3 regions of the Streptomyces sp. NPDC051563 genome follow, and region 3 is predicted to be linked to each of the others. Evidence: riboswitches for the same ligand, from Rfam matches in the RefSeq annotation. Region 3 holds a riboswitch; each other region holds the start of a gene.
The links. A riboswitch is a leader RNA that binds a small molecule or an ion and turns the genes downstream of it on or off. The one in region 3 is predicted to bind cobalamin.
Positions count from the first base shown of each region.

Region 1: it holds a riboswitch for cobalamin, as region 3 does, so the genes downstream of both, ACIA8F_RS05735 (energy-coupling factor ABC transporter permease) here and ACIA8F_RS24765 (DUF4430 domain-containing protein) in region 3, are expected to answer to the same signal.
Region 2: it holds a riboswitch for cobalamin, as region 3 does, so the genes downstream of both, ACIA8F_RS08150 (ribonucleoside triphosphate reductase) here and ACIA8F_RS24765 (DUF4430 domain-containing protein) in region 3, are expected to answer to the same signal.

Region 1 covers NZ_JBITDL010000003.1:334,376-336,627, forward strand. Annotated here, with positions in the region: gene ACIA8F_RS05730 (energy-coupling factor ABC transporter substrate-binding protein) at 1-34, opposite strand, end outside; gene ACIA8F_RS05735 (energy-coupling factor ABC transporter permease) at 43-738, opposite strand; cobalamin riboswitch at 767-961, opposite strand; gene ACIA8F_RS05740 (methylglyoxal synthase) at 1,093-2,010, shown strand; gene ACIA8F_RS05745 (flavodoxin family protein) at 2,102-2,252, shown strand, end outside.
Region 2 covers NZ_JBITDL010000005.1:89,319-91,570, reverse strand. Annotated here, with positions in the region: gene ACIA8F_RS08150 (ribonucleoside triphosphate reductase) at 1-872, opposite strand, end outside; cobalamin riboswitch at 915-1,056, opposite strand; gene ACIA8F_RS08145 (endo-1,3-alpha-glucanase family glycosylhydrolase) at 1,158-2,252, opposite strand, start outside.
Region 3 covers NZ_JBITDL010000021.1:14,293-16,544, reverse strand. Annotated here, with positions in the region: gene ACIA8F_RS24770 (hypothetical protein) at 1-386, shown strand, start outside; gene ACIA8F_RS24765 (DUF4430 domain-containing protein) at 462-950, opposite strand; cobalamin riboswitch at 1,091-1,228, opposite strand; gene ACIA8F_RS24760 (alpha/beta fold hydrolase) at 1,325-1,714, opposite strand; gene ACIA8F_RS24755 (MFS transporter) at 2,072-2,252, shown strand, end outside.

The DNA of each region.
Region 1 (2,252 bases), on a different contig from region 3:
GCAGCAGGGTGTTGATCTTCGCGTTCCTGGACATCTTGCTCATCAGGCCGCCGCCTTCTCTCCGGTACGGGCGGCCGTCAGCTTCGCGACACCCAGCCGGACCAGGTCCGACTTGCTCGACGCCATCAGCAGCCGCATCACGAGGACGGTCAGCAGCCCCTCGCTCACGGCCAGCGGGATCTGGGTGACCGCGAAGATCCCCCCGAACTTCGCGAGGGAGCCCAGGAATCCGGAGGCCGGGTCCGGGAAGGCCAGGGCGAGCTGCACGCTGGTGACGCAGTAGGTGACCAGGTCGGCGAAGAAGGCGCCGAAGAACACGGTCACCATCAGCGGGGCCCCGGACCTGCGCAGCAGCCGGTAGACGGCGTAGCCCGCCCACGGGCCGGCGATGGCCATCGAGAAGACGTTGGCGCCGAGGGTGGTGAGCCCGCCGTGTGCCAGCAGCAGGGCCTGGAACAGCAGGGTGATCGTGCCGAGCACCGCCATGATCGGCGGCCGGAACAGGATCGCCCCGAGCCCGGTGCCCGTGGGGTGCGAGCAACTGCCCGTCACGGAGGGGATCTTCAGGGCGGACAGGACGAAGGTGAAGGCCCCGGACGCACCGAGCAGCAGGGTGCTCTCGGGGTTGGCCTTCACCTCGCGGGTGAGCGCGCGGACGCCGTGGACGACGAAGGGGGCGGACGCGGCGCCCCAGGCGACCGCGTGCAAAGGGGGCAGGAACCCCTCGGCTATATGCATGAGTAGGGAGACCTCTCCAGCACCTCGTGGATGGACAACGCGCCCCGGCCGGTCTCCTGGCTCACGGGTTGACGTCCATGCTCCGCCTTCCCGGGCAGCGCGGAACCTCCCGCGCAGCCCAGTGGCTTTCCCGCAGGAGTGGAGCCGGACTTCCCGATCACAGTGGCGAGGGCCGCACCGGTTTCCCACCGGTTTCCCGAACACCAAGGCCCGCTGACCCTAGTCGGCCGCGCGGACCGGTAACAACCCGCCCCAATCACGCCATGCGGTGACCTGATTCCGCTTGTGCATCACGCACCGTGTTCGCACCGCTACTATCGGCCTCAATAGCCCCACCTGAAAAGGGAGTTCTGCATGTCCGTGACCGCCGAAGACTGGCTGCCCCGCGTCGCCGCGCTGTTCCGCACGTACGATCTGGACGGGGACGGGCATCTCGGCCGCGAGGACCTCATCGCCTACGCCGGCCGCCTCGCCGAATGGCTCACCGAGCCCGGGGACACCCGCCGCAGGGCCGCCCTCCACGACGCCTACTCCGAGCTGTGGACGCAGCTGCAGGCCGCATCGGACACCGACCGGGGCGGCCGGATCAGCGAGCAGGAGTTCGTCGCGGCGGCCGCGCGCGACGCCTTCGACGGCGACCGCTACTTCCGCGAGTCCACCCTGCGGGCCCTCGACGCCCTCGCCGACGCCCTGGACCGGGACGGCGACGGCCGCATCGACCGCGCGGAGTACGAGCGCCTCTTCGGGGCGACCGGCATCGACGGCTCGCTCGACGCGCTCTCCTTCGACCGGGTCGACGTCGACGGCGACGGTTCCATCAGCCGTGAGGAGCTGCGGGCCGCGGCCGTGCACCTCTACCCGCTGGCCGACCCGAGCTGGCTCACCGGAGCGGGCGGCCGCAGCGACCGCCCGCGCGGCATCGCCCTGGTCGCCCACGACGCGCGCAAGGCCGACCTGCTCGCCTGGACGGATCGCAAGGCCGCCGAGCTCAAGCCCCACCGGCTCTACGGGACCGGCACCACCGGCACCCTGATCAACCGGCGGCTCGGCCTGGACGTCGCCCCGCTGCGCAGCGGGCCGCTCGGCGGGGACCAGCAGATCGGTTCGCTCATCACCCAGGGGCAGATCGACCTGCTGGTGTTCTTCTTCGACCCGCTGGCCTCGCACCCGCACGGGGACGACGTACGGGCCCTCATCCGGCTCGCGGTGCTCGGCAACGTCCGCCTCGCCCTGAACGCGGCGAGCGCGGACGCGATGATCGAATCCCTGTGACCCCGACCCGGGCGCCGGCTCCGACGCCGGGCTGAGCCCGGACGGGCGCGGCCCGGTGGCGGCCACGGCGGTCGCCGGTGAGGCTGGGCGGGTGGCTACCGATCCCGCGCGCGACCTCGACTACTCCGACCTGACCGCCGTGTACGTCAACTGCACGCTCAAGCGGTCCCCCGAGCCCAGCAACACCGAGGGCCTGATCGGCAAGAGCCGTGCGGTGATGGAGGCGGCCGGGGTCCGGACCT
Region 2 (2,252 bases), on a different contig from region 3:
GTCAGGTCGAGCTGGAGCCGGCAGCACATGGAGCGGATCATGTGCGGTTCGAGCTCGGAGTTGATGAAGTTCTGGAAGTACGGGAGCCCGTACTTGGCGGTCATCGCGAAGAGCCGCTCGGCGTTCTCGCTCTCCCAGGGGAAGTCCCGGGTGATGTTGTAGGTCGGGATGGGGAAGGTGAACACCCGCCCGGTGGCGTCGCCTTCGGTCATCACCTCGATGTACGCCCGGTTGATCATGTCCATCTCGGCCTGGAGCTCGCCGTAGGTGAAACCGGTCTCCTCCCCCGCGACCACCGGGATCTGCTCGCGCAGGTCCTCGGGGCAGGTCCAGTCGAAGGTGAGGTTGGTGAAGGGGGTCTGGGTGCCCCAGCGCGAGGGCACGTTGAGGTTGTGCACGAGCTCTTGGACGCACTGCCTGACCTGGTCGTACGTCAGCGCGTCGAGGCGGACGTAGGGGGCGAGGTAGGTGTCGAAGGAGGAGAAGGCCTGGGCGCCCGCCCATTCGTTCTGCAGGGTGCCGAGGAAGTTCACGATCTGGCCGACGGCCGAGGACAGGTGCCGGGGCGGGGCGGAGTCGATCTGTCCGGGCACCCCGTTGAAGCCCTCGGTCAGCAGGGTGCGCAGGGACCAGCCGGCGCAGTAGCCGGAGAGCATGTCCAGGTCGTGGATGTGGAGGTCGCCCTCGCGGTGGGCGCGGGCCACGGCGGCGGGATAGACCTGTTCCAGCCAGTAGTTCGCGGTGACCTTGCCGGCGGCGTTGAGGATGAGTCCGCCGAGCGAATAGCCCTGGTTGGCGTTGGCGTTCACCCGCCAGTCCCGGCGGTCCAGGTATTCGGTCACGGTCTCTACGGCATCGACGACAGCAGTCACGGCAGCCCTCCCACGAGGCTCGGCACGGAAGAATGGCGGGCCCTTTCGAGAGCCCGTGCCGGCAGGTGTCGGACTCGTCCGCCGTGGCGGACTCACCGTTGCGGGGCAGTCCCGGATTCCCACCGGGTTCCCTGTTGCCTCGGTCGGGGAGAGGCCCCGCCGAACCGGCAAGACCAACACTACATATGGATGTGAGAGCCGAGAGCCACCACTACATATGGGGTGACGAAGGTCCCGGGCCAAGGGACTTCGGCCTCTAGGGCCCCGCTCCGGAGGCCCGTGGGCTCAGCTGCGGCCGCTGGTGGCCGCGTAGTACTGGAGATCTTGCACCTCCACCGTGCGGTCCACCCGGTAGGGCAGTTCCACCCGGGCCCCGGCCTTGCCGTCGCGCACCACGGAGGCCGAGCCGGTGCCCGGAGCCAGGGGCAGCAGCTCGGCGTGGACCCCGGCCGGGGCCGCACGGGTGTCTTCGGCCGCACCCACGGCCGTACGGATGCTCGCGGGCGCGGTCAGGAAGCTCAGCACCTCCACCGTGTCCCGGGCCGCGGCGCTGCCGCCCCGCAGCGACATCACGAGGGACTGGCTGCCGCTCGGGTCCGCGGCGGCGAACTGGGTGCGCGAGCTCAGGTAGAGGGTGTCGCGGACGATCTTCGGCCAGCCGCCGGTCTTGAACCGGGTGAGGTAGTAGGAGGAAAGGTCCAGGTAGGCATGGCCGTTGTGCAGGGAGGGCGCGAACTGGCTGCCCTCGCTGTAGTCGTTCCACGTGGTGAGCTGGACCCAGTCGGCGCCGTCCTCGATGGCGCGGTTCCATGTGGCGCGCAGGGTCGCGGTGTTGCCCGCCTCGTCGTAGATGCCCTGGTTGGGGCGGGCGTCCTGGACCGATACGGGCTGCATCCAGATCTTGCCCGCGGCGTGGGCGCGCCGCACGTCGCGGGTGGAGCCCTCCTGGCCGACGTAGCTGCGGCTGCCCCACTCGGAGAATCCGTAGCTGATGGGCCCGAACTCACCGCTGTGCGCGCCGAAGTCGAGGAAGAGCGGGACGAAGGCGGTACGGATGCCGTGCCGGGACTTCAGGACGTCCATGACCGTGGTCCACCAGGCGACGCTCTTCTCCTCCGCCTTGAACGGGGAGACCACCAGCCGTCCGTCGGGGAGCCGGTGGGCGGCCGGGGCGCTGCCGAGCTCGGCGAGGAGGCCGGCGAGCACGGCCGGGTCGTCGGTGCCGAGGGAGGTCATGTCCGGCATCAGCATGACCTTGAAGCCCGGATCCACCGAACGGGCCGCTTCCATCAGCAGGTTGCAGCGTTCCCGGTTCTTCCCGGTCAGGGAGAGCAGGTCGAGGGTGAATCCGTCGATGCCGGCGGCGCGGGCCGTACGGAC
Region 3 (2,252 bases):
CCGCCCCGCCGGTCCCCGTCACCCCGGGTGCCCCGCAGTGGGTCGCCCAGTCGGGCTTCACCGCCGGCACCGCCACCAAGCTGGCCCTGACCGTCGACGACGGCGCCGGCGGCCTCAAGGTCTGCTCGGTGGCCTTCACCCCGACCGGTACGACCGCCACCCTCGGCGACGTGCTGAACGCCGCCACCACGAGTGCCACCCCGTCGGGCTGCGTCACTAGCGTCACCCCGTCCTCCGGTACCGGCACGATCACCAACGTCAACGGCAAGGCCAACAGCGGCTCCGACATCTGGAAGGTCAGCGTCGACGGCTCGGCCTTCGCCGGAGCCGCCCGCAACAAGGTGATCAACGTGGGCGACACGATCGCCCTGCGCTGGGGCGCCTGATCCCCACGGGTGCTGACCCCGGCTCACCGGGGTCAGCACCCGTCCCGGGCCGGAGGCGGCACCCGCCACCGCCGGCTAGAAGGAGGTCCAGGTATAGGCGACCTCGTCGCCGGCCTTCAGCTTGAACTGGCAGCCACCGACCGGGGTCGGCGTGCCGTTGACGGAGATGCTCCAGTAGGCGGCGCCGCCGCCGCTGACGTTCTTGATCGTGTCCACGGAGAAGTCATCGAACGAGGCGTACCAGGTGCCGTCCCAGGTGAAGTGCTTCTTCTTCGCGGCGTCGTCCAGCGCGGCCGTCGGCGTGGGCACGGCGCTCGGGTTGGCGCCGCCGTTCGTGCCGTCGCACGGGTGCGTGCCGCCGGTGGCGGTGGTCACGTCGTGCCCCTTTGTCTTTATCTTCCCCTTGAACAGAAGCCCGTTGGGGCCCTGCACCGTGAGGCCGACCTTGACCGGGGCGTTCGTGTGCGGTGCCGGCTTGGCGTGGGCGACGGCGGGCGCGGTGGCGAGCGCGAGTCCCAGGGCGGCCGTCGTGACGAGGGAGCGACGGACGAGGTGCGGGCGCATGGGGTGCCTTTCGGGCAGGGCCGGTGCAGCCGGGCCCCGCCGCTGCGGCACCGCCCGGCAGCACCGGTTCCCGAGGGGGCGGGAGCAGGCTGGGGCGAGTCGGCGACTCAAGGCTCCGCGCTGCAGTCCGTGACAGTGGGAGACGGTACGAGCCGCATGGCGGGCTATCCGACTCGGGGCGCGGACGCCCCACACGGTTGCAGGTCAGCGCCGGATTCACACCGGCTTCCCCCTGGCCACACGACGATTCAGTTGTCACCCGGTCCGACCGGGCACACGCATCGTACGGCCGCGACAACGAGCTGACCAGGGGCGCCTTTCGGCCGCTCGGCCCCGGCTCGTCACGGTGCGAGCCGGGGCGGGCGGGGGAGGGGTCAGCCGGCGGCGCGGGCGGCCTGGGCGATGACGGCGGCCACGACGGCCGGACGGGAGACGTAGACGGCGTGGCTGCCGGGGGTCTCGGTGACGGTCGCACCCGCCCGCTCGGACAGGGCGCGCTGAGCGGCCGACGGGATCATGCGGTCGTCCGTGGCGACCAGGTACCACGACGGCCTGGTCTGCCAGGCCGGTTCGCAGACCGCACCGTCGAGGGCGTCGACGCCCCAGGGGACCTGGGAGTCGGCCATGAACGCGGCGCTGACCCCCGAGACCTCGGCCGGCTGCTCCAGCGTCAGCCGCGCCGCGCGGCGGTGACCACGCAGCACCTCACCGAAACCGGGCCCGTCCGCCTCGCCCGCGCCGCCACCGATGACGATCACTCCCATCGGTCCGCCCCCGCCCTTCGCCGGGCCCCGGTCACGGCCGACAGCCTCGTATCACCCACGGCCCATGATGACATCGGGAACCGTCCCGCAGGGCGCACACGGCTCGACCGACGGTGGACCCAACACGCCTCCATCGTCGCGGAGTTGGCTGTTTCCCATCGGTCCAGGGAGCCCCTGCGCCGGCCCGCCGACCCGGCCTGCGCGCGGACCGCAGCCGGCAGATCGTGCTCCGCCGGCTGCTGTGGATGAGCCGATCGTCGGGCGAAGCCGGGCATCGCCGCCGACCCGCTCGTGGAGACGCCGGAGCCCGGTGAACCTCGCCGTTTTGCGGCCGGGAGGCCGGGCAGACGTCCCGGCATGCTGGAGAACGCCGACTCAAAGACGGAGACCGTCACCACCCGCGTGCCGGCGCGGCTGGACCGGCTGCCCTGGTCCAGGTGGCACTGGATGATCGTGATCGGGCTGGGCACGGTCTGGATCCTGGACGGACTGGAGGTCACGGTCGTCGGAAGCATCGCGAGCCGGATCTCCGAGGACG